Regions from separate parts of the Paenibacillus sp. FSL R5-0749 genome, predicted to be linked through region 2. Evidence: riboswitches for the same ligand, from Rfam matches in the RefSeq annotation. Region 2 holds a riboswitch; each other region holds the start of a gene.
What was found. A riboswitch is a leader RNA that binds a small molecule or an ion and turns the genes downstream of it on or off. The one in region 2 is predicted to bind thiamine pyrophosphate.
Positions count from the first base shown of each region.

Region 1: another riboswitch for thiamine pyrophosphate. It lies ahead of MKY85_RS17245 (thiamine phosphate synthase); the one in region 2 lies ahead of MKY85_RS02335 (ABC transporter substrate-binding protein).
Region 3: another riboswitch for thiamine pyrophosphate. It lies ahead of MKY85_RS04515 (ECF transporter S component); the one in region 2 lies ahead of MKY85_RS02335 (ABC transporter substrate-binding protein).

Region 1 covers NZ_CP152005.1:3,909,847-3,920,832, forward strand. The annotation lists gene MKY85_RS17195 (alpha/beta hydrolase-fold protein) at 1-98, shown strand, start outside; gene MKY85_RS17200 (low molecular weight protein-tyrosine-phosphatase) at 266-736, opposite strand; gene MKY85_RS17205 (trimeric intracellular cation channel family protein) at 738-1,439, opposite strand; gene MKY85_RS17210 (thiamine diphosphokinase) at 1,622-2,263, shown strand; gene MKY85_RS17215 (C40 family peptidase) at 2,557-3,057, shown strand; gene MKY85_RS17220 (response regulator transcription factor) at 3,175-3,879, opposite strand; gene MKY85_RS17225 (ThiF family adenylyltransferase) at 3,999-5,054, opposite strand; gene MKY85_RS17230 (thiazole synthase) at 5,051-5,818, opposite strand; gene thiS (sulfur carrier protein ThiS) at 5,821-6,024, opposite strand; gene thiO (glycine oxidase ThiO) at 6,021-7,256, opposite strand; gene MKY85_RS17245 (thiamine phosphate synthase) at 7,271-7,966, opposite strand; TPP riboswitch at 8,160-8,269, opposite strand; gene MKY85_RS17250 (ABC-F family ATP-binding cassette domain-containing protein) at 8,345-9,895, opposite strand; gene MKY85_RS17255 (hypothetical protein) at 10,033-10,986, opposite strand, start outside.
Region 2 covers NZ_CP152005.1:484,781-495,766, reverse strand. The annotation lists gene serS (serine--tRNA ligase) at 1-89, opposite strand, end outside; gene MKY85_RS02350 (MFS transporter) at 478-1,713, shown strand; gene MKY85_RS02345 (hypothetical protein) at 2,074-2,508, opposite strand; gene MKY85_RS02340 (phospholipase D family protein) at 2,715-4,115, opposite strand; TPP riboswitch at 4,360-4,472, shown strand; gene MKY85_RS02335 (ABC transporter substrate-binding protein) at 4,692-5,732, shown strand; gene MKY85_RS02330 (thiamine-binding protein) at 5,957-6,247, shown strand; gene MKY85_RS02325 (ABC transporter permease) at 6,247-7,005, shown strand; gene MKY85_RS02320 (ABC transporter ATP-binding protein) at 7,045-7,953, shown strand; gene MKY85_RS02315 (TatD family hydrolase) at 8,059-8,865, shown strand; gene nfsA (oxygen-insensitive NADPH nitroreductase) at 9,146-9,889, opposite strand; gene MKY85_RS02305 (TetR family transcriptional regulator) at 9,882-10,481, opposite strand; gene MKY85_RS02300 (ABC transporter permease) at 10,650-10,986, opposite strand, start outside.
Region 3 covers NZ_CP152005.1:1,002,545-1,013,530, reverse strand. The annotation lists gene MKY85_RS04545 (MetQ/NlpA family ABC transporter substrate-binding protein) at 1-352, opposite strand, end outside; gene MKY85_RS04540 (methionine ABC transporter permease) at 436-1,107, opposite strand; gene MKY85_RS04535 (ATP-binding cassette domain-containing protein) at 1,104-1,913, opposite strand; gene MKY85_RS04530 (PQQ-binding-like beta-propeller repeat protein) at 2,045-4,348, opposite strand; gene MKY85_RS04525 (energy-coupling factor transporter transmembrane component T) at 4,449-5,243, opposite strand; gene MKY85_RS04520 (ABC transporter ATP-binding protein) at 5,218-6,756, opposite strand; gene MKY85_RS04515 (ECF transporter S component) at 6,793-7,386, opposite strand; TPP riboswitch at 7,652-7,762, opposite strand; gene MKY85_RS04510 (copper amine oxidase N-terminal domain-containing protein) at 7,929-8,882, shown strand; gene MKY85_RS04505 (pectate lyase) at 9,072-9,740, opposite strand; gene MKY85_RS04500 (radical SAM/SPASM domain-containing protein) at 10,092-10,967, opposite strand.

The DNA of each region.
Region 1 (10,986 bases), 3.3 Mb from region 2:
CTCTCGTCTCCTATCAGGAGAAAGACGGGAACCACCAATGGGGTTTTTGGCAGAATGAATTGCCAGATGCATTGTTATATTTTCTTCAGGAAAGATAAAAATTGGATCACTTCAACAGGCGGCTGAAATGCCGCTTTTGTTTTGCGCCATAATGATACCGCTTACAATTGTAATCTAAAAAAGAAGCAGGATTCCCTGCCTGGTTAAATGCCCACTCCTGCTTCTTTGTCCGATTACAAGTGAAATATCAGTTCACGTTTAGTTACTAGGCTATGGAATGTTCCTTTTTAATCTTACTCAACAGAACGTCGCAGCCTGCGTTAACCAGCTCGTACACCTCTTCAAAATTGCCAGTGTAGTACGGGTCAGGTACTTCCCTGAGTTTTTCCTCCGGAAGCATGTCCATAAACTTGATGATTTCCGCCTCAGCTCCGCCTGGAACGTTGCGTACATTATCTGCATTCGAATTATCCATACACACAATATAATCAAATTGATCAAAGTCTTCGCTGGCGAATTGTCTCGCTGCCATGTTGGCATAAGAAATCTGGTATGAATCCAGCAATTTTCGAGTCCCTTCATGCGGAGGTTTACCAACGTGCCAGTTCCCCGTACCCGCTGAGTCCACACGAATCTGGTGTTCAAGCCCATTCTCCAGGAGTTTGTGGCGAAGAACTGCTTCAGCCATAGGTGATCTACATATATTGCCCAGACATACAAATAAAACGCGAATCATATTAATCCCCCTTGCTTAACGTACCTTGAAGTACCGACGATGTTGGCTGTGTTACAATGCTTTCCGGCTGAGGACCGATGTTTCCCGTCTCGGATGGCACCAGCGAACGGCGTGGCAGTTTCCATTTATAATGTACAGAACACATTCGGAAAAACACAACAGCCGCGAAACATAACAATAATCCGGCATTCGTTGTTAACCAGCCCATACCTATGACAAAACCGGCTGTCATTGCCCATACAGCATAGATTTCATCTCGCAATACAAGCGGCTTGCGTCCTGCAAGCACATCACGAATAACGCCCCCGCCAATCCCTGTCATTACAGCCGCTACAATAACTGCGCTAATAGGATGTCCCATGTTTGCAGCGTACAGTGCCCCTTGGATTGCAAATGCTGCAAGTCCGATTGCATCAAACAACGCCTCTGTTCGCTTCCAGTGACTAATCCACTTAAGAGGTAATATAAACGCAATCGCTACAGATACTAAGGCCAACATAATTAGTGATCCCTGGCTCCAGAGTGTAGTTACAGGTATACCTATAAGTACATTCCGAATAATTCCGCCTCCGAATGCCGTGACAAGTCCCAGCACAAGTACACCCAAAATATCATACTCCTCTTCCATTGCCACGAAAGCACCGGACATTGCAAATGCGATGGTGCCTATAATACTGAATACTTCAAAAATGTGTAAGTCCAACCTGTTCAAACCTCACTTTTCAAGTCATCTCCATATCGCTCTACCCATTGTATCCGCGAGCACTGAAATTGTGCAACCACATTTTGTGGATTATACTGGTTTGGTGAATATATTTGTACAGTTTCCTACAACATATCTGAACAACGAACTATTTTTCTTTGAACTAGGAAGGATGAAATAAAATGACGGTGAAACGGATTGTTATATTTACAGGCGGAAATCTATCTCCGGAATTACTTCAGGAAATATGTGATGATGACATGATCATTGCGGCTGATCGCGGCGCATTATTTTTAATTGAACACGGCGTTCAGCCTCATATTGCAGTTGGTGATTTCGACTCTATCTCCGAAGAGCAACGTATAATTGTTAGTAACAACAGCACAAAGTTCATTACATGCGACCCTGTTCATAAAGATCTTACCGATACGGAAATGGCTTTTGAAACAGCGTTAGATCACGAACCTTCTCACATTCTGATGTTAGGCGCTACAGGTACTCGGATGGATCATACACTCGCTAATGTACATATTATGGTTCGTGCAATGCAGCATCATATCTCATGTGTAATTCAGGACAAGCATAACTATATGACTCTGACAACTTCCAAAGCTGTAGTTGAACACCGTGACTATAAATATGTTTCTTTACTCCCCTTAACTCATGAAGTTACAGGAATAACACTGGAAGGTTTCATGTATCCGCTGAATCAAGCCACTATTCGCATGGGCCAATCCCTTGGCATAAGCAACCAACTCCTAGGCGCTTCAGGTACCGTCACTATCGATAGCGGCCTACTACTAATCATTCAAAGCAAAGATTGAATGTATCCGCATGGCATTTTAATTATTACGTTTTTGTAACCAATGATTTCGATCATAAAATAGATTCATACACAACAAAGACCCTTGAGATTCAAGGGTCTTTTCTATTTCATCTTTATTTATTATTCGTCAATGATTAATTTTTTGACATTTTTAATTATATTTTAATAAACATACCCAAACCATTGTGGCGCAAGGGATTACACTTGCCCATCCAATTTCTAGGCTGTTACAAAGCTGTTATACTCGCTCTAGCAACTTAACGAAAACGAATTTTGGAGGTACTAACTAATATGAAAACAAACATCTTTGTCCAAAAGGCCGTAACCGTCGGGTTGTGCGCTACACTAGGTTTTGGAGCTGTATTAATGACTAACGCCCCTGTCGCACAGGCAGCAACTGCATCTGTGTCCACAGGTCAACAAATTGTTAACTATGGTAAAAAATTCACTGGAACTCCATATGAATTTGGTGCTTCAACAACAACAACCAGAGTTTTTGATTGCTCTTCCTTTATGAAATATATTTTCAAAAAGTATGGTGTAGACTTGCCACGCACTTCCGTTCAACAATCCAAAGAAGGTAAAGCTGTATCCAAAGCCAATCTTCAAGTCGGGGATCTTGTATTCTTCTCTAGCGGTAGCCGTTCTACTGGTTCTAACATTACCCATGTAGGCGTATATGCAGGGGACGGAAAGATTCTGCATACGTACGGATCTCCAGGTGTAACGATCTCGGATCTGAACTCCGGTACTTGGAAGAGAACGTACATTAAAGCTCGTCGTGTACTTTAGAACCGTTTATAGTTATTTAATTTTAACCAGTAAGGGCCGGATGATATGATCCGGTCTTTTCTTTTACCCTTTTTTCACCACACTTTAAACTGGAGATTCATGGAATGGTTGAAATTTCTAAATTTTATCATGAAGCATATAGCCGATCCCACGCACAGTATGAATCAGCTTCACACTTCTTCCCTTATCTACCTTAACCCTCAGATGTTTGATATACACGTCCACAACGTTCGTATCCATGGCATACTCATACCCCCACACTTCCCTTAAAATATCACTCCGGGTACATGCTTCATTCACATGCAACGCCAGAAATTCCAGCAATTCGTACTCTTTTGGCGTTAATGTTAGGTACTCACCCGCACGATTTACCCGCCTTGAACGTAAATTTACTTTAAGATCATGAACTACAATCACTTCTTCACTCTCTTGCGTTGCATTCGCAAAAACACGCAATAGATTTCGTATTCTGGCTAGCATCACGGTCAAGTGGATGGGCTCCTCCATCACGTCATTAGCTCCGTAATCCAGCCATTCCACGATGACCTGAGGAGATGCATTTGAAGTAATAACCAGCAGTGGTATCACCTGTCCGCTCTCTATCCAACGTTTCAACTCTGATTTCTGATCCTGGTTACGGTGTGCATTCCCCTCTTCCCGGTCTACCAGGATGATCAGGTTAATATGCTGCAACGAAGGCTCGACGGATCGGTTTAGTTCAGAACACTCCATTCGTTGCACCTCATACCCTTCAGCACATAAAACGTCGTAAATAAGGCTAACCTGCGCTCCTGTTCCAATCAGCAAAATGGCTGTTTTCACTGTTTTTCACCCGGCCTGTCTCTATCCCCGCTGCGCGTAGCAGTGGTTGGTACAGTTAGCATGCCGTAAAATGAAAAAGTCCATTCCCTCAAGGGAACAGACTTTGTTTCTTTCTTGCTTTAACCAAAGTAACGATGAACGAGCGTACGCGCTTCAGCTGTATCTTTTGTTCCGTGTACGAGAACACGTCCATCCTGAAATACGACCATTCTATGAGCTCCTGTTGTAAAAGAAACCAGAAACGGATTGAATTCCACTTTTCCTTCTTCAAGTCTGTTCAAGCGATCCGCCGTTTGTTGAAGATTCAGATTCATGCGCCGTGCAGGGCGGATCTGAACGGTATCCCTTCCACATAACACATCGGTTTTTTCCAGATTGGACGCAGAAAGATATGGATACGTTGCCGAAGGGCCACATGAAGGACAGTCTTGCTTTTTCGCACCATCCACATTGATGGATATGTATTCGTTCCTCCACACGTCAAATGACAACAACTTGCGTCTCAATGCATTCTCATTGCCACTAAGCAGCTTCATCGCTTCTGCTGTCTGATTCGCCGTTACCATTTGTACCGCTTGTGGAATGATGCCAGACGTATCACAAGTATCTCCACCCAGAGGGACTTCACCCAGCAAACAATTTAAACATGGCGTCTCTCCAGGCATAAATGTGTAAGTGATGCCGTAACTTCCCACACATCCACCATAAATCCAGGGAATACGATGCTTTTGTGCCATATCATTCATGAGTAGTCGGGTATCAAAATTATCCGTTGCATCCATGATCAAGTCTGCATGCTGAATGAGTTCTTCCAGTTCATCTACTCTGACATCCAATACCTTTCCTTCCACATGAACCGTGGAATTAATGGCAGATAAACGTTTTTCCGCAGCCATCGCTTTCGGCATCCGTTCAATTGCGTCCTGCTCTACATATAATTGCTGCCGCTGCAAATTACTCCACTCCACATAATCACGATCCACGATCGTTATTTGCCCGACGCCTGAACGTACTAACGTTTCGGCAATTCCTGTTCCGAGTGCGCCAGCGCCTACAATTAAAACTCTGCTGCCCTTTAATCTGTCCTGGCCTTCCTTGCCAAGTGGCGCATACCTTTCCTGTCTGGAATACCGGTCGGCCTGCTCGGAGGAAATTGATTGTTGTTGATCTATCATGTATGAACCATTCCTTCCACCGGACTACTGGCCGCTGCATAACGCTTCACAGGAATCATGCCTGCCTCATATGCCAGTCTACCTGCCTCTACACCCATTCGCATCGCTCTAGCCATATTCACCGGATTTCCTGATCCGGATACTGCTGTATTCAACAATACACCATCTGCACCAAGTTCCATCGCATAAGCAGCATCTTTTGGAGAGCGCAACCCTGCATCCACAATCACAGGCACAACGGCCTGCTCAATGATGATCTCAAGATTATAGGGATTAATGATGCCTCTACCTGCTCCGATGGGAGAAGCGCCAGGCATTACGGCATGTACGCCAAGCAATTGCAGCCTTTTGGCCAAAATGACATCATCTGAAATATAAGGCAATACGGTGAAGCCCTTTTCAAGCAAAATTTCGCAAGCCTTGTACGTTTCAATCGGATCTGGGAGCAATGTCTTTCCATCTCCGATGACTTCGACTTTTATCATATCACAAAGTCCCGAAGCCCGCGCAAGCTCGGCGATCCGCACTGCCTCTTCCGCAGTGGAAGCCCCGGCCGTATTCGGAAGAAGCGTGTATTGATCCAGATCCAATGTATCCAGGAAATGCTTCTGGTTACGTTGCTCCAGATTCAGACGACGAACAGCAAAGGTTAAAACTTCCGTTCCAGAAGCATCCACAGCCTGACTCTGCACTTCAAAATCCGAAAACTTGCCTGTTCCGAGCAATAATCTGGACTCAAACGTATATTTACCAATGTTCAACATCATCAACCGCCTCCTACAAAATGTACAATCTCGATTCGATCGCCTTCTCTTAATGCCGTTGACTTGTGATACTCACGCGTTAAGATATGCCTGTTCAGCTCAACAACTACAGTCTTGACTTGCAGGTCAAACGATTGGAGCAGTTTATCCACACGATTTAATCTGTCTTCAATCTCCATCCGTTGTCCATTAACAATGATATTCACTGCACCACTCCCTTTCTGTTCAAACGCTCTGGATTCAGCGCTTCAATTCCGAGTTCTTCTGAGCTTTTGCCAGTGATTAACTCCGCGATAAGCCTGCCTGTTATCGCACTTAGCAAAATACCATTACGGTAATGCCCAAAGGCAGCGAACAGTCCAGGTATACTCTTGCATGCACCTATATAAGGCAGCCCATCTGGCGTTGCCGGTCTTACACCTGCCCACGCTCGCTTAAATTGCGCTTCTTTCATCCCGGGTACCCAGTGGGTAGCCGCTGTTAGCAGCTTCTGAACACCCTGTACAGAAACATTCAAATCCGTTCTGCCCGGCAGACTGGTTGCCCCGAGCCAAACTTCGCCATTGGCTTTGGGAACAATATAGACATCCTCTGCATAAACCGTTCTGTCAGGTCTGTACCCTGCATGTTCATCTGAGAACTGAACGGCAGCTATTTCTCCTTTTACCGACCACACAGGTAAGCTCAGATTCACATGTCTCATCAATGCTTCACTCTGTAATCCAGCCGCTATAACGACATGTTTGCACGTTACCTCACCGATCGATGTGGTGATCCCCTGCACGCCGTGTTCGTTTGCTTGTACACGTATACCCTGTATGTCCTCTATAAACCGAGCTCCCATGGCTTGAGCAGATTCCGCATATGCCCTAGTTAGATGGACAGGAAGGATTTCACTCTCGTATGGTCTGTAGTAGGCTCCGTAAGTATCTCTGTTAAGCCACGATGCCTCCTGTTGCACAACCGAACGATCCAACCACACCTCATCAGCAGACAAACCGGAATTTCGATTGTTCTTATAGCGGTTTAATTCACTGTATGATCGAAAAGGGGTCAAGAATCCATGGCGTTGCAGCCCAACCTCTACCCCACTAAGGGTATCCATTAGCACTTGTTGCTCAATAAGTAACTGTCTACTCTGCCTGCCAAGCTTAGCCATCAAAGGATGAGCAAAATCCTCACTATCTGGCGCCAGCATTCCAGCCGCTGCGCAAGAAGTGCCTCCCGCAATTGCGGAACGCTCCAGCAACAAAACATCCTGTCCCCGGGAAGCAAGCTCATACGCAATGGCACAACCAACAACACCTCCGCCTACAATAATGGTTTCTGCATGAATCTTATCCGGATTATCAGTTACACTTTTGCTTCTTGATTCCGTTTCAGAGTTCAGTTGATGACTGAAATGATTCCTGTTCTGACCCGTTACGATCTCATTCATCCTCTCATCTCCTTTCACCGGCTTAGACTTCCTGTAGCAACGATAGCGTGCCTTAGTGATGCAGCTGCCCGATCCGGGGAATCGCTCGACCATACATTTGAGATCACGGCAACTCCCTGTGCCCCTGTAGCGCGAATCGCTTGAATATTTCCCGGCTCTATGCCTCCGATCGCGATGACAGGAATGGAGACACCTCTGCATACTTCATCAAGAGCATATAATCCTCTTGGTTCTAGATCTGGCTTGCTGTTGGTCGCGAAGACATGCCCAAAGAAAAGGTAATCAGCTCCCTGTTCTTCAGCGATTTTTGCCTCATCGATGGAATGAACAGATACACCCAGACGAAGTCGCTGCATTTTGCTTATGACAGCAGGGTTGTATTTACGTATCGCATCTTGCCCCCAATGAACACCGCCATAAAGATCAATCTGTGAAGGCAGTTCTGAACCATTGATAACGATGCGACAAGATGGAATATTAACATTACGCAGACTTTCAGCCCAGCCGATCTTGCCTTGCCATGTAAGTTGTTTCTCTCGTATGTGAATATAGTCCACCCATGGCCAAACGTCCTTGGCTGCTTTTACAAAAGATGCTCGATCTCCTGCACCCGCAGATACAACATGCAATTCAAATGATTCGTGAACATGCTCATGGAAAATTGCGGTACCCTCCCTCTCCTTCCAGGCGTGAATGCTATGAAAACACAAAAAAAGCCACTCCCGTAGGGGAGTGGCTGCGTATGAATTATAGGATCAGATCACTGACTGATGCATACAGTTCATTTCGTGCAGTACAGCTAAAGGCCTATAGCCTTAACGTTATACACGCAACTGCATGTTTCAATTCGCTTAGCAGACGGTTGAAATCTTTTCGAGTTGCCGTTTGCTCACGTCATTCACTGAAACGCGCTCGCCACTTCCCTACGCTGGTATGATCCAGATCAGGTGCAAAGGGTCCGGAATCGCATTCTTCCATCTCAGCCGCATCGTGCGGCCCCCCTAGTGTTCATATGAAGTTGTAGCCTATGTTACCATAGACGGATTTTTTTGTCACCGTCATTTCTGTTAAACATGGTCTCAAATCATCTAGTTTTTCTCAGACCATTCTTCGACATTCCATGTTTTGGTGACCCAACCCTCGTAAAAATCAGGTTCATGAGATACCAGTAACACCGTTCCCTTAAATTCTTGCAAGGCACGCTGCAACTCCGCTTTGGCAGTGACATCCAAATGGTTTGTCGGCTCATCGAATAAAATCCAGTTGCTTTCGCGCATCAGGAGTTTGCATAAACGAACCTTGGCTTGTTCTCCACCACTCAGCATGTTGAGTGGACGAGTAATGTGCTCATTCTTTAATCCGCAGCGAGCGAGATGACCCCGGACCTCATTCTGAGTCAAATGTGAGAACTCATTCCAGACATCCTCGATCGGCGTGATATTTCCAGCACGAACCTCCTGTTCAAAATAGGCCGTTTCGAGATAATCTCCCAAAAAGGTCTTTCCACTCAGTGGAGATATTTTCCCGAGGATGGTTTTCAGCAGTGTCGATTTACCCACACCATTACAGCCTACAATGGCAATTTTCTCACCACGTTCAATCGTCATCGTCATTTTGGGCAGCAAAGGATAGGTATATCCAATTTCAAAATCAATGCCCTCAAAGACCGTTTTGCTACTCGCGCGGGCATCCTTGAATTTGAACGTTGGTTTAGCCGCTTCATCCGGGCGATCAATACGTTCAATCTTGTCCAGCTGTTTCTCGCGGCTCTTCGCACGACCTGAAGTTGAAGCCCGCGCCTTATTACGCTGAATGAAATCTTCCTGTTTCTTGATGTACTCTTGCTGTTTCTCGTATGCATCAATATGCTGGGCTTTATTCATATCAGCCATCTCCAGGAACTTGTTATAGTTCGCTGCATATCTCGTTAATTTGGCAAATTCCAAATGATAAATGACATTTACGACTTCATTCATGAATTCCGTGTCATGGGAAATTAAGAGGAATGCATGCGGGTAGTCCTTTAGGTAACGTGACAGCCATTCAATGTGCTCTACATCCAGATAGTTGGTTGGCTCATCCAGTAACAGAGCTGTAGGTTTTTCGAGTAGAAGCTTGGCAAGCAGCACCTTGGTGCGCTGTCCACCACTTAGAGCTGCGACATCTCGATCAAGACCAATTGCAGACAAACCAAGACCATTGGCCATCTCTTCAACTTTTACGTCAATCAGATAAAAGTCGCCCTGTTCCAGTTGTTCCTGAATATCGCCCATATCTTCCAGCAACTGCTCCAGCTTATCTGGATCTGCATCTGCCATCTGGTCCGTAATATTCATCATTTCTTTTTCCAATTCAAGCAACGGAAGGAAAGCATCCTTAAGCACATCACGAATCGTTTTGCCTGGCGTAAGCTTTGTGTGCTGATCCAGATATCCATAACGGACCTTAGGTGTCCATTCCACTTTTCCACTGTCTTTAAGCAATTTACCGGTAAGGATGTTCATTAATGTGGATTTACCAACACCATTGGCACCAACAAGTCCTACACGCTCTCCGGCGAGTAAACGAAACGATACATTTTTAAATAACGTGCGATCTCCAAAATTGTGACTCACGTTCTCTACTGACAATAAACTCATAAGATGAGGTTGCTCCTATCTATTAGACATTACTTTTATTATGGTTCCGAACCCCTATTCTAGCACAGGTCTCGTCTTTTCTGAAAGTAATGTAAACAGTTCAGGAACTCCTTCCAAGATTTTGTCATGTACGCAAGCTAACGATTAGAGCAGTTATATTCGAAATAGCCTTGTGCAGCTGCTTGTCTTCCGTCTGTGAACACCTCTTCGGCACGGTAACCATTACCACATGTGGAGGGATAGTAGTACTTGATACCCGTTAAAGGATCTACTCCACCTACGATGGCCGTTTTCTTCACAAGTCTGCCTCCACCAATCGCATAATTGTTGATCTTCTGGTCACCAACACCTATACCTTGGATAAAGGCCATAATTCCTGTATCGTTGATGGAGTTGTACCAATCTTCCTGTGCTATCAGGGGCATCGTAAATGTATAGGATACACCGTTCTTTCTGGCAAACTCATTATGGCGATTAATCACATCAGCAAGATCATCCTGCACAGAAGTCACAATCCGGCTTCGTCGAACTTGTTCAAATACGCTGCTATCTTGAAGTAAAGGAATCTGTGTGGTTGAAACCAGTTCTTTTTGAAAGCCCTCCACCCATCTCCCTGCGCTTGCGTCGTAGGCATAGACATAGTCGTCCAATGTAAAGTTAATACTGTTACCGTATGAATCTGAATATGTATAAGGTTTCTTGGGACTCCATACTTGCCTGAAAGAATCTTCCCGGTTACCTGTCAACTCTGTTTCTGTGGACATCATATAATAGCCATCGTAATCCAGAATAACCACGGCAGGAATGTAATTAAACATGTTTCGAATAGCTGCGGCATCATCCTGAATCCCCATATTCAAAGCCATCGTCTGAGTAAACGTCAACAAGGCAAGCTCCTTATCCGCTTTAACAAACTTGGTTGAATCATAACCTGCTTCATCACTTTGTTTCTCATTTTGATGCATAACTGCACCTGCATCCATCACTGCGGTTTGAAGTGCAGATCTGTATCGATGTCCAAGAAAGTTAGCCTCTTCGGCATCTTGGGTATGGAGTGAGATGATCCAGAAGAGCGGGAAGAAGATCAGCAC
Region 2 (10,986 bases):
AATGTGCGAATGTTAATCTTGATTTTTTTCCCGTCTGCTGCCGCCTGAACCTCTTCTGCGTGTGCCCGAATCCACTTCATTTCCAACATGGTCACCGTCTCCTTTGGCTGTAAAAATACAAAGAGCGCCCTCATCCCTTGGGACGAGGAGCGCTCTGCTCGCGGTGCCACCCAACTTGCTGAATCAGGATATCCTGCTTCCAGCCTCTTGGTCCGCGATAACGGGCGGTTCCGGTTAACTTGGGGAAATATCGCTCCCCTGGCGAAAACGCCTCCGAGTTGGATGCTCATCAACGGCATGGTCCGATCTGTAATTGTTGTGTCTCAGTATATACGAACGATAGACCAGATTGCAACCTTTTGTATCGATCAGGAATTCATGGCACAACGTAACCTGTCCTGTTATGATAGACTTTGTCTTCATGGTTGCGCTTTATTGTGATCCTCAATTTATGTATATATGTAGAAGGAGTTCTTTATGAAAAAATTACTTTGGATCGGGTGTCTCTCCTATTTCCTCATTGGACTTGCCCACGTTGTGCTTGGTTCCATTCTGCCCGTTGCACTGGAACATTACGGCAAAGATTATAGCCAGGGCGGGACATTGATCTTCGCTCAATTTGCCGGATTCCTGGGCGGTGTATTGTTATCTCCGTGGCTGAACCGACGCTTTGGTAAAAGGGGAGGCCTGTTAATCGCGACAGCATTGCTCTGTATCGCAGAATTATCCTACATGCTGTTGCCGCCATGGGGCTGGATGTACGTCATCGCACCCGCTGCCGGTTTCGGATTCGGAATGGTTGAAGCTGTCATTGGCACCATTATCATCGCTGCAATCAAAGACAATACGGCTGTTGCCATGAGCCGACTGGAAGTGTTATTCGGGATCGGAGCGATGGTCATGCCGCTCATGGCCAGCGGTCTGATTGCTGCCGGATACTGGCGTTTATCCTTTCTCGTTGTTGCGATCTGCGCAGCGCTGACCTTTGCTTTCTGGGCGAAAGGATCATTCGGTGAGCTGGACAAGGTTCTGGAGCGACGGAAGCCAGCCGATGCTTCGAGACACACTCACACTGCCAGTGCATCAGGTGAACCGCATTCCGCAGATACCCGTATACCCGGCCCAACCTATCGTGGACGCAACCTGACTCTTCTGGTTCTGTTCGTCCTGTTCTTCTTCCTTTATGTTGGCACCGAGATGAGCCTTGCAAACTTCATGCCAGCGATCCTGATTGAGAAAATGAACATGAAGGAAGCCGGAGCAGCGCTTAGTGTCACCTGCTTCTGGATTGCCATGTCTGTAGGACGACTCTTCGCGGGATATATTGCAGAGAAATTCCAGTACCGCGTCTATGTGCTGTACAGTTGTCTTGCATCTGTGCTTTTGTTAATGGTGTTTCCATTTACAGACCAAATCTGGTCTGCGTTTCTCATCATCTTGCTACTCGGACTTGCCATGTCAGGCATTTTCTCGATTGCCCTAGTCTTCGCCAGTAAACTGCTGCCTGGAACCGAAGAATCCACACCTAGCATTTTGATTGCCTCAGGTGGGGTTGGCGGTGCCATTTTGCCTTTGACCACGGGATGGAGTCTTGATCATCTGGCGGTTAATCAATCCGCATGGATGCTTGCTATCTTTGCAGTTGGCCTGCTTGTCATTAGCGTGATCACGTACCAGTGGCAGAACAAACATTTGGTCGATCCAGCGACTTAACAGCTATGGGTGATACAGTCCAGAGCGATAGAATCAGAATTACCTATTAAAGAAATCGAAATGTCTACTGTCATGACTTGACGGTAGACATTTTTGGTAGCGTTACTCTGTTTTTTACGAACCCAGCACACGCTATTCTGCTCCATTTCTGTATGTTCGAAATCTAACGAACCTTAGAGAAGTTATTGTAGATAATTAGCTTCAAATCAAGGTCTTGTTGCATTTTTTTGGCATATTAACGCCGCTAAGATTCGTTAGATTTTTCATTCCCCAAGAACCGACTTAATAAAGTGTTCTCGATTCGTTACGATCTATTCATTTGCACAAGATTGCCCAGGAAATACTTTAAGGCCATCGGAATTACACACTTTTGTTAACAGTAGGCATTATAGGCCCGTTGCTCTTGATGAATTTACCGAATACATATCGTACGAGCGGCCCTAGAATGATCAACTGATATGGAAGTGCCAGACTGAAATTACGAGCGATTGTATGCAGGTACGTACCAAGTACGGATACCCCATTTAATTGGTCCGCAAGATACGCCGAGATCATTCCATACAAGGACATGATCAGAACCATACCAATCACCATAAAAAATGACATGACCAGCACACCAAGGATCTTGTTGGACTTGTCAAAAGGTAAGGAAAATGCAATTTTTCTCGCTACTGGGCCAACAATGAAGGACTCTACCAGAAAAGCGATGACAAAACACAATAGGAATTGAAACAGGATCTCAAGCGGGGACAACTTGCCAAGTATCCCAGTGTGCCACAAATTGAAAGTCATCATCACCAGGACCATTCCTGTACACATCATTAAGCCGAAAATAATTTGTTCCTTCTTGCTCGTTGGCAATTCTCTCATCCTCTCTGTTTACCTTCGTAATTATAGAGATGATGACCCCCACCACATAAGTGAACATTCCGTGAACAAATCTGATTTTCAAGTTTTGATAAACCGGAGAAAAAGTTAAGCTCAAGAGAATACGTTTTTTTCTACAACATAAATTTCCAGAGAAAAGACAGTTTGGATAACGCTGTGATTGCTATTCGTTTGAAAACAGAGCCTTTCTGATTCGTAGATTCTGCTGGATGTTCATCTTTAACCGCAAGTGTACTATGTGCACGTTTGATATCCATAGCCTCTGTTAGTTGGTTGGCAAATGCAGAACCGGAAATGACTACAGCGGATTCGGTATTGAGGAAGGCAGATCTGGGATCAAGATTATACGAACCAACCATGCTGAGGTAATCATCCATGACAAATGATTTGCCGTGTATGGAATAAGGGCCTTCGTATTCATATATGGCCAGACTGGTATCAAGCAACCGTTTTTTAGAGCTTAAGTATCCCGCGAAAGCCAAAGGGTTAGGGGTCTGTTGGATTGAATTGGTTAGCATGACCCATTCTGCTTTTGGATTCATCGACAGATGTACGGCTTTCTCCATTTTCTTGGTGGGAATGGCATATGGCGTCTGAAGGTACACTTTCGACTTTGCTTCATTGGCGAAATGAACAAATGTCCTCCACATGATGGGGTCTTTATACAGCCTTTTAATTGGATTGTGAATGAAAGCAACGTGGTCGGAATGAAGAGCTCCTCGAACCCATTCCTTGGGCAACACTTTCACAAAAGGATCACTCTGAGCCTGGGCTTTTTGATATAAATCAGCCAGCTGAGCCAGCTCTTTTAACCCTTTTGCATGATGCTGACGTTTTGCATGTTTTTCTGGTTTGGTGAATGGATGGTTCCATAACTGATCTAGATATTGTTTCATTTCAACAACCGTGCTGTTCGTATTATCGTTTGCATTGTAAACAAGGACATCGCGATCAAAAACATAGTCTTTTGGGGGTTGCAATGCCATATATTTATCACCAATATTTTGGCCGCCAATGATTCCATATGTGTTGTCGACAAGAAGGATCTTGTCATGCAGACGATTATGCCATGTCCATGGCATAAATAGGTGGAGTGGTTCATAATATCTTAATTCGACATTGGGATGAGCTGCAATGGCATCTGGAATATCACGCAATCCTCCGCGCATGCTGTGAAAAATCCCGTCTAAAATGATTCGAACTTGAACACCCCGATCAGCCGCATCGAATAAAGCAGCAAAAAAAAGCTGAGATGTTTTTCCTTTTTGAATGGAGTAATAGGCCAGGTCGATGCTTGTTTTTGCCTCTCGAATGGTCTGGATTCTCACCTGACCCGATTGAAAGCCGTCCTCCAGGAGCATTACGCGATCTGTTGTACTTCCTCTTGTTAACGATTTTTGCATATCCGTATTTTCAATAGCAGATGGAGACGGAACCAAAAATAAAAGGTAGGCTGTGAAAAAAATGTAGGCACTATAACACAGAATCATTGCGATTATGGTTTTAAGGATCATTCAGTACTCCCCCATTTTTATGTAAAAGTATTTATTGGTATAGCAGTACTATCTCCTTTTGTACCTAAATTATGTTGTTTAAATGAATCAAGCTGCTCGGCTCAAGGCCAAACGATCAAAAACTAATCACCGAAGCGGCTTAGAAGCAAATAGACGATGACCGGAAATCCGTTCCCATCCAGTTCCTGACTGGACACGACTGGGCCTCTGGCCTATAATTACACCTAGTAATGCCCGTAACTTCATAGTTTCCCAGGGGAGTCGGAATTGGCCGGCTGAGAGTGTATCCCACCAAGATACTAACCCTTAGACCTGATCTGGATCATGCCAGCGTAGGAATCGGAGTATATCGAAATGGCACAGCCCTATGGCTGAACGCCACCTCTCTAACGCCTGCACGCGTCCCGGATTACGGGGCGCTTTTTTAATGTTCTTTTATATAGCCAGAGAGCTAAAAAAAGTGACGTTATCCGGATCATAGCTGGTATAAATCTGTCGATTTATGCAAGAAGCTTGGATATGAAGCCAAGGAGTACCCGTGCCACTGGCCGGACATACCGAAGGAGAGAATCACAGATGAAATGGCGTAAAACAATGGGACTGTTGCTCTTATGTGTACTACTGGTGACTGTGGTCGCATGTGGCGGTAAAGAAGCTGCCCCGGCTGAACAGAACGGCAGCACGAATACGGAGAGCAGCAATGAAGGTGACAACGCAGCCCTCAAGGATGTTAAAGTGGTGCTCGACTGGACACCAAATACGAATCATACCGGCTTGTATGCGGCCGTAGATCAAGGTTTTTATAAGGCTGAAGGTTTGAACGTGGAGATTGTTCAGCCAGGTGCCGGCGGCGCCGATACGATGGTTGCTTCCAATGAAGTGCCATTTGGCGTAAGTTATCAGGAAAGTGTAACTCAAGCCCGTACACAAGGGGTTCCACTCGTCTCCATCGCAGCGGTTATTCAGCATAATACATCCGGATTTGCTGCTCCGGCAGATCGGAATATTAAATCACCGAAAGATTTTGAAGGCAAAACCTATGGCGGCTGGGGTTCCCCTGTGGAAGAAGCCGTGATGCAATCCATTATGGAAGGCGAAGGCGCCGACGTATCCAAAGTGAAAAACATTAACATGGGTGATGCCGACTTTTTCACCGCTGTGAAACGGGATATTGATTTTGCATGGATTTTCTACGCCTGGACGGGGATTGAAGCTGAACTGCGCGGGGAACCGATCGACATGTTATATGTGAAGGATTATTCAGATGCACTGGATTACTACACGCCTGTGCTCGTAACGAACGAGCAGACCATTCAGAACGATCCTGAGCTGGTGACAGCATTCCTGAAAGCCACTTCAGAAGGATATCAATACGCAATTGATCATCCTGAAGACGCCGCAAACATTCTAATCAAGGCTGTACCGGATTTGGACAAGGAATTGGTACTGGCAAGCCAGAAATGGTTGAGTCCGAAGTACACGGATGACGCCCCACGCTGGGGAGAACAGAAACAGGAAGTGTGGCAGAACTACACTGACTGGATGTTTAGCAAAAAACTGCTGGATGAACAGGTCGACGTGAGCAAAGCATATACGAACGCGTTTTTACCCCAATAAAATTTCTCATATAAAACGAACTTAATATTTACACGAGGACGGAGAGGACAGAAATAACGTGAAATAGCGAAGCGGTCGCCTTTATCACCGGATTTTCCCTTTAGAGAAAGGGAATCAAAAAAATCTGGGGATAACAGCGATTGGAAGGTTATTCTGTCATCGAAGTGGCAAGTGTAACCGTCATTAGTTCATTTTATATATCACGAAAGGAGCCGTGATCTCTCATGGCAAGCACATTACTTAGCATTCAGGTTATTCCAAAAACGCCAAATGGCGAGAACTCTTACCCTTATGTAGATCGCGCCATTGAAGTTATTCAGCAATCCGGCCTAAAATATCAGGTGAACGCGCTCGACACCACGATGGAAGGGGAACTGGAGGAACTGCTGGAGGTTGTCCGCAAAATGCACGAAGTACTCGTCGAGGCTGGCAGCCCAAGCATCATCTCCCAGATTAAAATCGCCCATAGCCCTACTGGCTTCAGCATGGATACCCTGACGGAGAAGTACCGCTAATGAATGCCTATTTCAAAAGTGTATGGCCGCCCTTCGTGGCGGTTATTCTCTTTATAGCGATATGGCAGGGAGCTGTATCCCTGTTCCACATCGAGAAATGGATGCTGCCCGCACCGTCCGATATCGCCCGCGAAGCGGCATCCCAAGCGGAGCGACTGGGCATGCATGCCTCCGCAACCATTCAGTTAACGCTGATCGGATTCGCCGCTGGAACAGCGGTTGGATTATTGATTGCAATGGTGCTGCATTTGGTTCCTTTTCTCAAGTCAGCCCTGTATCCTTTACTTATTCTTAGTCAAAATATACCGACCATCGCGCTCGCACCGCTCCTGTTAATCTGGTTCGGATTCGGGCTGTTGCCCAAGCTGATTACCATCATATTAGTCTGCTTTTTCCCCGTTGCGGTGGCGGCCATGGACGGCTTGACCCGTACAGATGCAGCGATGATGAACTATATGCGCATGGCTGGTGCCAAACGTCGTCATATCTTCTGGAAGCTGGAGCTTCCCCATGCACTACCATCAGTATTCTCCGGTATCAAAATCGCCGCTACCTATAGCGTGATGGGCGCCATCATTGCCGAATGGATTGGTGCAGACAAGGGTATTGGTTATTATATGATGCTGCAAAAATCAGCTTATCGCACAGATCGCTTATTCGTGGCGATCATGATTATTGTTGCGCTCAGCTTGCTGCTCTTCCTGCTCATCGCGCTGCTGGAGAAGCTGCTCGTGCGCTGGCGGCCACAGAAGCGATAACAAAGCATGTAAGTCTATATATTAGGAAGTGATCAGCATATGAATCAGCAACAGGACGAACACGTCCAGCCTGAACGGGGAGCACGCACATTGGAACCAAAGCACGGTGAAAAAATTTACTCGACTAATTCCGGGCTACCGACATATACGACTGCTGCTTCGGTTCCACCTGCACTGGACGTCGTGGATGTTCATGCATCATTTCGTGAACGACGGAGCAGGCTACCGGTGTTGAACGGCCTGTCCCTGACTGTGAAGCAAGGTGAGTTTGTCGCTATCGTTGGGCCATCCGGCTGTGGCAAAAGCACCCTGTTCCATATCATCGGTGGTCTGCTGAAGCCACAGGAAGGGCAAGTGCTCATGAACGGTCACGATGTTACGGGCCAACGTGGCAGGATCAGTTATATGCCACAACAGTCTGCCCTTTTCCCTTGGCGTACCATTGAAGACAATGTACTGCTTGCTGGTGAAGTAGCTATGGATACTCCTCCCCGGGCTGAAGCACTTGCGGAGGCTCGAAAATGGTTAAGTAGCGTGGGTCTTGCCGGATTCGAGCAGGCATACCCGCATATGCTGTCGGGCGGTATGCAGCAACGCGCTGCATTCCTGCGCGCCCTGCTTAGTCCGCAGGAGTTGATGCTGCTGGACGAACCCTTCAGCGCGCTGGATGCACTCACACGTAGCGACATGCAGCGCTGGCTGCTCGATATCTGGGAACAGAACCGTCGTTCGGTGCTGTTCATCACCCATAATATCGAAGAAGCATTGCTGCTTGCGGATCGGGTCTATGTATTATCCAACCGGCCTGCAACGGTGTTGCATGAGGTACATGTTCCTTTTGATCGCCCTAGACGAGAAGAAATTACGGAGGAATCCGCCTTTCTGGAGCGTAAACGGCAGATTGCACAGTGGATGAGAGAAGAACAGCAGAAAGCCCGCCTATCTTGATAGCGCGGGTTTTAAAGTTATTATTTTCCTTTAATGGGTGATCCACCACAAGAAATTCTGCGTAACATAGTTAAAATATATAGGAACACAAGGAGGAATTCCCTCGTGCATTCTCAAGCTTTTGCACCATTGATCGATGCTCATATTCACTTGGATCAGTATACCCCTGATGAACAACGTGAGATGTTGCTATCATTTTCGTCTCAGCAGGTGGAAGCGGTCATTGCGGTATCCATGAATCTGGCTTCTGCCCAGGCCAATCTGGAGCTTGCTAATCAATATCCACGCACTATATATCCGGCCTTCGGTTTCCATCCGGAACAGGAACTGCCATCCACCGCAGAGATGGACCTGTTCTTCCAATGGATTGAGCAGCATATGGGACAAGCCACAGCTATCGGAGAAGTCGGCCTTCCCTATTACAATCGACTGGAGGCTGAGCAAGCAGGAAAGAGCTTCGATCAGAGCGGGTATATCGAGCTGCTTGAACGTTTCATCCAACTCGCGAAAAAGCACAACAAACCGCTTGTCCTTCATGCTGTATACGAAGATGCGGATATCGTCTGTGATCTGCTGGAGCAAAATCATTTCCGACGTGCTCATTTCCACTGGTTCAAAGGGTCCCGCGAAACGGTAAAACGCATGGCAGACAACGGTTATTTCATCTCTTTCACGCCGGATATTCGTTATGAAGATGAGATTCGTGAACTCGCCCGGCAATATCCAGCAGAACAAGTCATGGCCGAGACCGACGGCCCTTGGCCCTTCGAAGGGCCGTTTCAGGGACGAATGACACACCCTGCAATGACCAGACAAGTCATTCAAGCATGGAGTGAGATCACCGGCATGGGAACCGACCGGGCCGCCCGTCTCTTTTATCAGAATACAAAGCGTTTCTATGGCTTAACTTGATTACAATCTGGTAGAAGCAAGCGCACTCGCTTGCCCTGCCAGCACAACACAAAGAAGCCAGTCGACTTTTCCCCGACTGACTTCTAATTTACATAGATATAAGTTGAACAAAATTTTTACACAGGAACGTAGAGGACAGAAATAACCCGAGGAAGCAACGCGTTCGCCTTTATAACCAGATTTTCACCTTTTTAAAAGTGGATTGAAAAATCTGGGGATAACAGCGATCGGAGGGTTGTTCTGTCATCGGAGTAGCAGGTGTAACTACCTTCCGTTCAACTTAACGCTTCAGGAATCCTTTGCCTTCCAGGAACGGTCTCACCTGCAACCGTGCCGGCTCAGTCAGGCGCTTCGCCATCAGTTCGGACCATGGGGTCGTTCGTTCTCCATTGGTCCGTTCTTTCATGTACGCAGTTGTAGTCTCATCATACTGCTCAACACCTTGAAGGCTCTGCTCGGCATTATAGCGATTATGATGCAGAACGGCTTTCAATGGCAGGCGTGGCCGAATTCCTGTTTCCTGATCTGCAACACCAATACACATGCCGTACACCGGATATACGCCTTCCGGCAATCCCAACAGCTCAGCGACTTCTTCAATCCGAGTACGAAGCCCGCCGATATATACAATTCCGAAGCCAAGAGATTCGGCTGCAAGAGCGGCATTCTGGGAAGCCAGAGCAGCATCAATCGTGGCTACCATGAAATTCTCGGTCGAATCGGCATACGATTCCTTCTCAGGAAGATGACGTTTCGCAGCATCACTCAGCCGATATAGGTCAGCACACCACACGAGAAACACGGGACATTCATTGACGTAGGCCTGATTGCCTGCCAATTCAGCCAGCTTGGCTTTTTGCTCCGATTCAGTCACGGCAATCACGGTGTAAGCTTGTACACTGCTTGAAGAAGAAGCCATCTGCCCTGCCGATACAATGGCTGCAAGCTGCTCATCACTTACCGGGTCAGGCTTAAATTTTCGTACAGAGCGGTGTTTCATCATCAACTCAATGGTTTCATTCATGGCGGTTCACTCCCAATCCTCGAAGTACGAACTCAATGGTCTGCTCCGCGAGCTCGTCTGTATTCATATGTTGATAATCAAAGCCAAATCGTGAATTCTTGGCCCGTTTGTGTGCCAAAGCCACACCCATAACCTGAAGCATTGCATAAGATACGGACTCGATTTGGAACAATCCCTGGTCCTTTCCTTCTTGCAGCAGTTCCCTCACGCGTGTCCAGACGGGGTCCAGAAAACGAAATACGGTCGCTGTGCGATGTGTACGCAGTGTAATTTCAAGCTGCACAATATCGCTCATCTCCCGATCTGTCATCGTGAACTTCACAACTTCACCAATAATTCGTCGGATACCTTCCACAGGCGAGGACATGGACTCTTCCGCCAACGAGTTCATCATATGATCGGGGAAGAAATGTTCAAATAATGCCTCGAACACCTTTTCTTTGCCGCCAAAATGGTATGACACCAGCGACACATTCGCACCCGCCTCATCACAGATTTGACGAACACTCGTCCCGTCATACCCCTGCTGTGCAAAAAGCTTCTTGGCTGCAAGCAATATCCTCGTTTTGATATCCAACTCCGGTTCCGTCATTCCGTCCCGCTCCCTCTTGTCCGTTCATCTCATTCGCTCTAGCTCAAGGACAGCAGCCAGCGAATCATCTGTCTATTATATTACACCAAGCACCCCGATGAAAATCATCGGGGTGCTTGTCCTATCCTATTGTCCTATCTTATGAAGCCGTTACATGTATCTGTTGTATTAGTTGTGTGCTTGAACCGGGCGTGGTGCACCAGCTGGCATGCGTTGTTTTTTCAACAACGTCACAACCAGTGACAGAGCAACAGCAACCAACAGTACAATGACGATAGATCCTGCAGCAGACTGAACTCCTGGGCCTCCCAATTGCACGCTCAGAATACCCTGAACGGCGTATGTTGCAGGCAGGTACTGCCCAATGCCGCTATAGAAGCTGTTCAGCAATTCACGCGGTACCATAGCACCGGAAGATACCAGTTGCAAGGACAGTGAGATGATGTTGAACAGACTTCCTGCCGGTCCGAAACAGATCAGGAAGAACTGGGAGAAGAACATGAAC
Region 3 (10,986 bases), 520 kb from region 2:
TGGGCTGCACGGGCACCAGGTTCGCATTGTTTGCTTCATTATATTGATTCATGTAAGGCACGTGTTGGAAGAAGTTTGCATCTACTTCCTTGTTCGCGAGTGCTGTATTCGGTTGAACGTTATCCGACAATACAACAACTTCCAGATTGACGCCATCTTCCTTCAAGAGTGGTTTAACAATATCCAGTACGTCTGTCATTGGCGGAATCAATGTGGCCACTTTCAGTGTAACTTCTTGTGCAGCTTGTGTATCTTCTTTCGTTCCTTCAGCCGCAGGTGTTTCTTCTTTTTTGCCACAAGCAGCTACGACAAGCATTACTGCAAGCAACATAAGCATCATTTTTGCTTTCATTGTATGTCTACCCCTCATCATATAATCTGTATTGGTCTTCCTTGTTACTGCACTTTCTTCAATCATGTACCGTGTCACTACGCTCAGGATCTGCGATCCAGCCAGCGGGACAATCTGCTGCCTGTGAATTGGATCATCTGTACCAGGATAATCATAATGATGATCGTAAATACCATGATCTCCGTTTCGAAGCGCTGATAACCGTAGCGAATGGCAAAATCTCCAACCCCGCCGCCACCTACAATGCCCATCACCGTCGAGTAGGAGATAAAGCTAATCGTAGCTGTGGTGAGTCCCAGTACAAGGCCAGATCTTGCCTCCACATACAGGAATTTCACCACGAGCTGCATCGTCGATGCCCCCATGGATGATGCAGCTTCAACCACGCCCTTCGGTACATCCAGCAACGCTTGTTCCACGAGTCTGGCATAGTAGGCAATCGCAATGACCGAGAGTGGAACGGTTGCCGCCAGTGTACCGATCGACGTTCCAACGACGATTCGTGTGAATGGAATCATGAAGACAACCAGCAGTAAGAATGGAAACGAACGAATGATGTTGACGATACTGCCGAGTACAAAAGACAACGTTTGATTCTGATACCGTTGTCCTCTCCGGAATAAGTACAGAAGTGTACCCAGAGGTAACCCGATCAGAACAGCCGCTGCAATGGAAATGCCTACCATGACAAAAGTCTCTCCGATCGCTTGCCATATCTCATGCTGATACTTCAGTACAGATTCAGGTAACCTCATGACTTGTCCCCCTGTTCTGTCTGACGGAACAAAGACGAACCTGCCATCCCATATTCATCACCCGCAAGCAAGGAGGTCAGCAGATCCGGCTGCGGAGCGGGAATACTGCTCACTTCCGCTTCAGTCAATGTTCGTACGAGTCGCCCATCCTTCATGACGGATACCCTGTGACATAGTCTACGAGCCACTTCCATCTCATGCGTCACGACGACAATGGTCACGCCCAGCGTTTCATTGATATGACGTAGCACATCCAGTATGCCATTCGTAGTCTGTGGATCAAGCGAAGAGGTCGGTTCATCACAGAGAAGCACATCCGGACGACTGGCGAGTGCGCGTGCAATCGCCACACGTTGCTTCTGTCCTCCGCTAAGCTGAGCAGGATATTGACCCGCTTTGTCTTCCAGTCCAACAAACCTAAGCACCTCAAGTCCACGCTCGACTCGCTGTGTACGGGACATCCCGGCCAGTTCCAGCGGCATACAGACATTGCCACTCACCGTCCGATTACTGACCAGATTGAAGTGCTGAAAGATCATGCCAATGGACCTTCGTGCCAGACGCAAAGTGCGCTCATTCATCTGGGTCAGGTGCTGCCCATTCACAACAACCTCACCCTCATCCGGCTTTTCCAGACCATTGAGCATCCGCAGAAGCGTGGATTTGCCTGCGCCACTCGAACCGATGATGCCGTGAATTTCGCCTTGTCCCACTTCGAGCGACACCGAGCTTAACGCTTCGAATCCCTGATCTGCACGGGAACCGCGCTCGTTATAACGTTTGCTTACACCATATAATGAGATCATGGAGAGTCCTCCCGTGAATGATCATGCATGGTTCTTCAAGAACACATGAAGAAAGCCCGCACAGCCGATAACCGGAGCGCGAGCAATCCTGTTCATTTATAATAAATCAACATCCCTGATGAGACAAGCTTTTAAGGTGAGATTGCCTCCTGAAGGCGGCTGGCTTCATACACGCGAAAACGTCCGTTGGACGAACCCACATACACTTCATTGCCGATCCGGTTGATCGTTCCGTTCTTCGCATCCCGGTCGCGATGCTCCGGGTTTCCCATCGCCACGTCATGTACACGACCTAACAAGGCTCCATTGTTTTTATTCAATACCAACCAATTCTCATCCATGGGCAGCAGCAACTGATCATCAATGACCAGATAGCTCCCCTGATTCGTGGGATACCTGAGAGTGGCAACCGTATCTTTGGCATTCCAACGCGTCTCCCCCGTATCATAATTCAAAGCCGCGGGGTAACCATTTTTAATTACATATAACTGATCATCTTCCACCAGTCCTCGTTCAATTTTGCCCTTGAGCGTCCACCGTGTTTTGCCTGTCTTGGCATCGTACAGGGTGGTTGTAAAATCTTCATACTCTCCGTAATGGTCGCCGTTTTGATTCTCACGGATCAACAGCATGCCATCATTCAGCTCCTCCAATCTCTGTCCTACCCGAGCAGGAAATTGTGCAAGCTTTTTCCCCGTGTTCAGATCAAGCAGCAGCCACTGATTATCTAACGATAGCCATCTTCCAGCATTCCTGGTTACAAAGGGATCCAGACGTTCAATTCCATCAAAATATGGATCATTCCCAAGTTGTTCTATAGTAGATCGCTTGGCCTTCAAGCTCCATACAGTTCGCCCTGATTGCGGATCGGCTGCAGTCAGCTTATTCTTTTCCCAATACAACACATAAGGGTCATCTGCACTCTTGTTCAATAATTCATAACCTTTCGCGAGTTTTCGCGTCCACAATGTTTTTCCGTTTGCACTATCCAGTACCGTCAACCAACTGTTGCTTGAGCTATCAACAACCGGGCTATCCACGACCACAACGTTTTTCGCAGCAGTGATGCCATTTAGTCTAAAATTTTGCTTAGGGGTGTACGTCCACGTGACCTTCCCGCTCTTCAAGTTCAGATGACGAATACGATCCACGTATTTTTTCTTGTCAGGGTCATAATCATTGTAGATTGTAACGTATTGGCGTGCTGTATCCACCTCAGCCTGCTGTCTTCCAAAACCCCCATTAATCCTCCATAATTTCTGGCCCGTATGACGGTCAAGGGCATATATGGAACCTTCGTAGTAGCCCCCGCTAAATCCACCGTCATCCCCCTTCATCAGGAGTACATCATCCGTGGCTACCTGTAAAAAAGTGTAATTAATATTCCCCTGGTTAGTCCAGACCGGTTTCCAAGGGATTGTCTTCGGCAGCGTTGTGCCGTACATTTTTGTCGTAAACCCATATTCATCCGCCCGACTGATATTCCAATCAGAAACGACAGCATTTCGATCATGCTGTGGTAGATTCCAGCGAGTTCTGACCAGCTTGCCATTCTTGTTGAATGTGACCAAAAATTGTCCATCTTGCCGCTCATATCTCCAGGTCTGTCCAATACTCATTGCATACCCTGTATCATTTAGATTGCCTGAACCCTCTCTCCAATCGGGCTCGCCTAACCACTCGGCCACTTGTTTGGAGGTGGTTGCCTTGTTCAGCTTAATATCCGTCAAATGACGAATAACCGAGGTCGGTAGCGATGTATTCTGTTGGAACCAACCATCAGCCACATTCTTCCTCTGCTCTAGAGCCCCTGCCTTGATCCAGAAGAGTCCTGGCCGATACGTGGAGGATTCTTTACTCCAGGTTCGTGGAGCAATGGAGACGCCATACCATCCTTTCCACTTTGCAACAATAACAGCTTTACTTGTTAGCGCTTTCTCAAAAGTCCAGGTTGTAGCACTGTCTGGAGCCAGATACAGCTTGCTGCCCGATTGGATCTTGAGACTTTGCGGAGCTGTTTCCGTCATGCTTCTGCTCTCCTTCATTGCATACCAACTTGGCAGCCAGAAGTCTCCATGATCGGATGACTTAAGCTGCAACCACTCGCCTCGAACCGATGCCAACCTATACTTCTCGTTTTTTGTAGTATAGTATTCAATCTTCATTTGGTCAGGAGCCACACTGCTGTCCCTCCTGTTTTGAAACAGGGGAATATCATTCATGAGCGTAACGGAGTCTCCTTGTTTGTAGGCCAACTTTGTTGATAAGGCTTGGGGACTTGCTCCCAAAGCTTGGGGCGTTGTAACCGAAGCTTGTCCTCCAAGCACTACCTTTTGTGAATCAAGCATCATCCATCCCGTCAACAGTACAGCTGATAATCCAGTCATGGTAATCCACTTGTACCCCATCCCCTGCCAGTCAGGACCCGTCTTCACTCTCGTTCATCCCCATCCATTAGAAGTTATTTCCATATAGACGTTGTGCGCAGGAAAAAGTTACCGTTTACCTCAATATATTTCTCTCTATCTCCCAGTATTACCTTACATCTACCATCGTAGCATGATAAGGAAAGGTAATCCCGATGTAATAAGCAGCTGTTAAGGTGAGGATATAATAAAATACAAACCACAGATCAGCTCGGGAATAGCCCATCTGAATGTAATACGTTCGGCTCGCCCCATCCGTGAATCCCTTCGCTTCCATCGCTACCGCCATTCGCTGTGCACGACGAATGCTCTGTGCCAGCAGAGGAATAGCATAACGCTTGAGTGTACCATACACGTTCCAGTGCGAACCGCGCTGCCTTGTTCCACGAATACGAATAGCGTAACGGAGCGTCTGGAATTCATCCAGCAAAATGGGGATCATGCGCATCGCGGCCAGAAAGCTATAGGCATATTTTGCAGGAAGCTTCCACTGCTGCATCAGGGAATAAAATAGCCGTACTGGCTTGGTCGTAAGACCAAAGAGTAACCCAGCCGCGGCCATAGTCAGCGAGCGAAAACCCAAGTGTAGACCGCGATAGAAGCTCTCTTCGGTGATGTGAATCAGCCCCCACTTATACCAAGTGGTCTCTCCCTTGCCAAACATCATCATGCCCGCAGACGTAGAGATAAACACCAGAATGAATGGTGATGCGTACAGAATCAATCTGTACCACGGATGGCCTGTCCAGCACAGTAATAACATCATTACCACCGCAACATTGGCCATTACATTCAGATTGTGAATAAGGATAACGATGACAAACATCAGTGTCAGAATAATCATCTTCAACCCCGGATTAACGGAATGAAGCCAGGTTTCACGATGAGGAAACGACAGTTGCATCACTTAACCTCCCCTCATCCACCGACCAGATTCGGGTGCAATATCTTTTTACAATTTCACGATCATGGGTAACCATAACGATAGCTGTTCCTTCACGCCGCAATTGCTCCAGTTGTGCTAACATGGCGAACGTATTACGGGCATCCTGTCCAAAAGTGGGTTCATCCAGCAACAGAATTCGCTGCTCTCTGACCAATGCGGACGCCACACTCAAACGTCGTTTCTGCCCCATCGATAATTGGTAGGGATGGCGCTCGGACAAGTCGATTAGTCCAAATTGATTCAGCATATGATGAGTCCTGGCATGTCTTTCTTCCGTTGTAAGCCTGCCCCCCAGCAATGAGAATTCCACTTCTTCCGCGACGGTGTTGGTTACAAATTGAAACTCCGGGTTCTGAAAGACAAACGCAATCTGATCTGCAAGCTGTTCCGTTTTGCCAGAAGGCTGACCGTGCACCTCATAATGACCTGTTGTTTTCAGGATATTCATCAGAGATAACAACAATGAACTCTTGCCAGCTCCATTGGCTCCGACAATACCAATCCAATCTCCGTGCCATACCTTGGCCTGTTCCACCTGAATGAAAGGTGTTTTTCCACGCCATCCAGTGAACTGCTGCAAGTCCAGTGCAGGCTGATCGGCTGACGATACAGGCGATAAGGATGATACATGAGATACGGGGAAAATCTTCGTTGCATCAGATAAGCCAGACGACTGCTGTGCTTCCAAGCTTGAGGTCCCCTGATTCTCACACGCTTGAAGCTCTCCATAAGTTCCCTCTTCTTCTTTTGTTACCCTCTCCTGCTCATGCTCTTCCCACACGCCTGGATACCAGATTCCATAATCCCTCAACTTGCTCCGTTCATCCGTGAATACCTGCTGTGCTGGCCCATCCGCCACAATCTTTCCTTCAGGTGATAAGACAATGATGCGGTCGACCATATCTACAATCTCGTTTATTTTGTGTTCAACGATGATGATCGTTTTATCACTGGCGATCCGTTTGACGGTATCCCACACCTGGGAAGTCCCCTCATCATCTAACAGTGCCGTGGGTTCATCCAAAAACAATACCTCCGGGTCCATGGCAAGCATCGAGGCAATCGCAAGACGTTGCTTCATCCCCTGAGACATGGACTGGATCAATACACGGTTCTGTTCCAAGGATAACCCCACTTGTTTCAGATAATATTTAATCAGAGCAGGCATCTCTTCACGCGGAATACTTCGGTTTTCCAGAACAAATGCGATCTCTTCATCCGTAAAGGACATGCAGAACTGGGTATCCGGATCTTGAAAGACCACTCCTGCTTTGACGGGAACCTGAATATCATCACATTTCATCGGAATTTCAACCGAACGAGGCATCAGACCGCTCAAGATTTGTAATAACGTCGATTTACCGGAGCCACTTGGTCCAAGCAGCAGCACTTTCTCCCCTTGACGCACAGAAAGAGACAAGCCTTGAAATACCAAGGCTTTCTCTCCCGGGAACTTGCATCTTAGATTCATCACACTTACCGCCTGCGAATTCCCATCTCCGCTCATCTAATCCAACGCCTCATAATCCTGTTTGGATACCGGTCTGAGGGAACGTGTTACACCAGTCAGTTCCAAAGCTTTGGCGAGGTAATAAGCAAACACTCCTGCAATCAGGATGCTTCCGATGAAGCGAAAACCGATGAATAACGTATAATTCCAGGCCGAGAGTGAATCGATATAGCCATACTGATAATCCAGCAAAAGCGAGGCCGCTGCGGCTCCAATGGCTGCAAGACAAGTGACAAACAGATTGGTTTTACGATACAGGAATGCTGCGAAGAAGATCTCGGCTCCCAATCCTTGCAACAGACCATACACCAGTGTGGACATGCCCCATTCACTGCCCAGAAAAGCACTTACCGTTGAAGCCGCAACCTCGGCCAAGATAGCCACGCCTGGTTTACGAATGATGACAAATGCAAACGTGCCCGCCATAAACCACATGCCGTAGATCATCTGCTCCGCATGAACGCCGAATGGTTTCATCAAGTCATACGTAGGTCCCCATATCTTGTAAATCACCCCAAACACCACTGCGATTACGATGGTTACCAGAATATCCGTTAATTTCAATCGTTTGTTGCCTGTTGTTGTTGCCATGTTCTCTACGTCCTTCCTCTGTCCCCTGTGGGGTTGTAAAAGTGTGTGTTCAAAAAGACTGGTTGAACAACCTCTAAAAATAAACAAAAAAAGCCTCCCCGGTTCCGGGCAGGCCTAACACGCAGTATACAATCCTCACAATGATGTATTGGGTGGATGTCGAAATACGGAATATCAACCATCCCTCTCCGCCCTGGCAGATACACCACCACAGTTCAAAAAGGTCTGTTGTTCATCCACGTTCATTCCCACAATTCACCCTTACATATTGCAAATCCATGTTCTCTACGCTGGCATTACCCAGATCAGATATACGGTCAGCGGCACAAGGCCACTCTCTCAGCCCAACTTCATTGAGCTCCCGGTTCACTTATTTCATTGCTTCTAATGTACATCAGATGGGTATTTGTGGCAATCCCCAGAAGTATCACCATGCTTCATTTGGGGTAAATGAACAGGGGATATCTATTGCACACTTTCCATAATATGAAACATTTAGGTTATGTAGTCCGTCTGAAATACTAGAAGGGAGATTGATAGTAATGAAAATGTACAACTCTGCTTGGCAGCTCAAAACATGGAAAATGATCCTTGCCGCTTCGATACTTACCGCAGGTACGGCACCTGCCTTACTCTCATCCACTGTGGCGGAAGCCGCGGCAACTGAACCTAAACCGACAGCTTATATTAACAATGTTCAAGCTCAATATGAAGTTGTCATCCGGCAGGGGACCATGTACGTGGCATTGACTGAGCTTCAATTCCTCGGCAACTATACGTTTGGCTACAATAACAAAACAAAAGAGATCAGCATTAGCACAGGCAGCGATAATTATGTCCTTAAACCTAATAGCAAGACAATGAAGAAAAATGACCAAAATGCAACATTGTCTTCCGCCCCGATTCTGGTGAATGGTAAAGCGATGCTTCCGCTCCGTGCCATTGGTGAGGCTTTTGGTACGAAGGTGCAGTGGAATCAGAAGGCCAAGGAAGCCTACATTTACACTACCGATGCTACGATTGTAAAAGAATATAACAGTTCTGATCTGACTGTGGCGCGCGAAGCCGCACTTCATCTGCCACGCTTCTCTGAACTCGGACAAACACGTCTGGATATTCGCAACCCTCTGGGTCCGGTGGATTCCTCCATTAAATACATTTTTGAACAAGGCAAAAAAGATCGTTTCTTCGTTGTGGAGGATAACGATCTGGTCAGTTATTATGTTCTTAAAAATGGAAGTGCACTGCTGCAATGGCAGGCAAACATCAGCAATAATGCAGGAACTATCGGTGACCTGTTCTTTATTAAAACCAAAGCCGTGGCTGAAGCAGGAACTCGTCCTTCCGTAGCAGGTCAAACACTCGTATCATTCAAGTACTCTCGCATGCTTGAGGAAACCTCATATGAGGTCATAAACAAATTGGGCTCCACGGATACCGGTTCCGTTGCCCCCGAGCATGGCAAAGTCATCGTTGAGGTTCCAGGAGAGAAATAATATGTGCCTCCACAATGAAACATTACTCAGCAGAACTATACTATGGTGACATCTGCATTACAAAGAGCGTTCCTCAAAGTCAGTGTGACAATGACCTTGGGACGCTCTTTTTTTGGCGTTATATTCCGGCTTACTTCCAAATTAAGTGGAGCTTATATTTTTAACAACTCCAGCGATTGAGTCTCTCGTTTAATATTGGACATTGCCGGATTGACTGGTTTTACCTGAAGCAAATCCCTTGAACAGGGTTGGCACTTTGGAATAGCGGGTATTCGTAATTTTCCCTTGAGATACACTGCTATCTGTACGCATAATAGCATCTTTCACATTGGAAATATTGGAGTTATCCAGCGTCATGTTAACTGCGAAGGTTGTTCCACCATTTTGACGTACCAGCTTGCCGATATCATCTGCACGGAAATTTTTGATGTTAATCGTTCCGGCTGCATTGATCTGGAATACTTTATCATAGGCCTTATACGCCGCACCGCCGGTAATGTTGACCGTTCCGGCCGACTTCAATGTGAGTGCATCCTCACCCACATCCTCCCAGACTACATTCGATATATTACAGTTACCATAACAGTGAACACCATCGGCAGCAGGGTATCCGATATTTACATTTTTGAGGGTAGCCCCTGCCTCCAGACGAAATACCGGTTTCTGATTCTCTGCTTGAGACCCGTCACCCAATGTGGAAGGATTGGCTACAAATGTTTTGCCTTGACCGTCATAAGTCGTGCCCGCTGGAACAATAATCGTTGAATTAACAACTGTAGGCGCAGCAGCAGCCGGAACCGCACCAAATATGGAAGCTACCAAACCAGCAGACAACAACAACGTCAACATTTTTTTCATTACTTTATTCCTCCCTTATTCTCTCGTTATTGGATCGTGTACAAGCCTGGGCTTGTACTGAAAGTTCGCATGAGGTGCACCTCTGCCTAACTCACAACCTAATCCTACCAAATAAGGAAGGTAACTAGAATAATCATTAGATCAGATATATCCTGACATCGCATAATGACTGTCATATCGGCATTTTTTTGCAAGTCAGGGTCTTTGAACAATATGCTGATATCAACCTCTGGTATGCTCATTTGTAACGTAAGTACCACTTACTTTAATCCCCAGTAAACAAGAAAGATCACTACATTTGTCTTTCAAATGTGTGATCTTAAATGGCTTCCAGCTTGCTGATATAAGATGTCAGGCTCCAAACCTCTGACGATAACCGCACTTTCGACACAACTCTTCCACAGCTTCCCGCTTGGAAAAGCCATATACCAGATTGTTCGCTCGCTCCCCTTCAATGATCTCTGAGAATGACTTCTCGTGCACATTACCCAGGTTAATCACACCCTCGCCATCGAGACAGCATGGAACCACCGTTCCATCCACTAGCACAGCCGCCTGACTACGCAATGCGTGGCAGAAGCCTTTGCCGTCATCTTCAGGTGCATCCAGACTTGGCCACTGGAACTCGTGGTCCTGATTCAGGTATACATTCGGAGCAATTTTGACGCCGCTGCCTGGAACCACTTTTTCCTCAATGCGGAAGTCCAGATTGAATTCACGTTCCAGCACTTCAAGGGTCTCCCGATTTCGATTCATCTGAGCATTCGTGAAGTTATCCTGCGTCAGATTCCACAGTCGGAATGAAATGATGACATTGTGCTTAACGGCCTCGTGTACAAAGGACAAAATATGACGCAGGTATCCGTCACGATCTGTTGAACCTTCGTGCCCATCGAAGCTGTGCAGGGAGAAGTTCATCTGACGCAGCGCCGGTTTACCAAGCAATTTATGCTGAGTCTTGGGCAGCAGTGTACCATTCGTTGTAATATTCACCTTGAGTCCCTTCTCGTGTGCGGAATCTAGCAGAAGATCTATTTTGGGATGCAACAAGGGTTCGCCTTTGACATGTAGATAAATATGATTGGTATGTGGTTTAACTTGTTCCAGTATATTGTTGAAGACTTCAGGGTCAATGAATCCTTTGGCACGCTGCGTCTGCGGACAGAAGCTGCAAGCCAGATTGCAGATACTCGTGATCTCAATATATACTTTTTTGAACGTTTTCAACTTGGGTCCCCATTCTGCC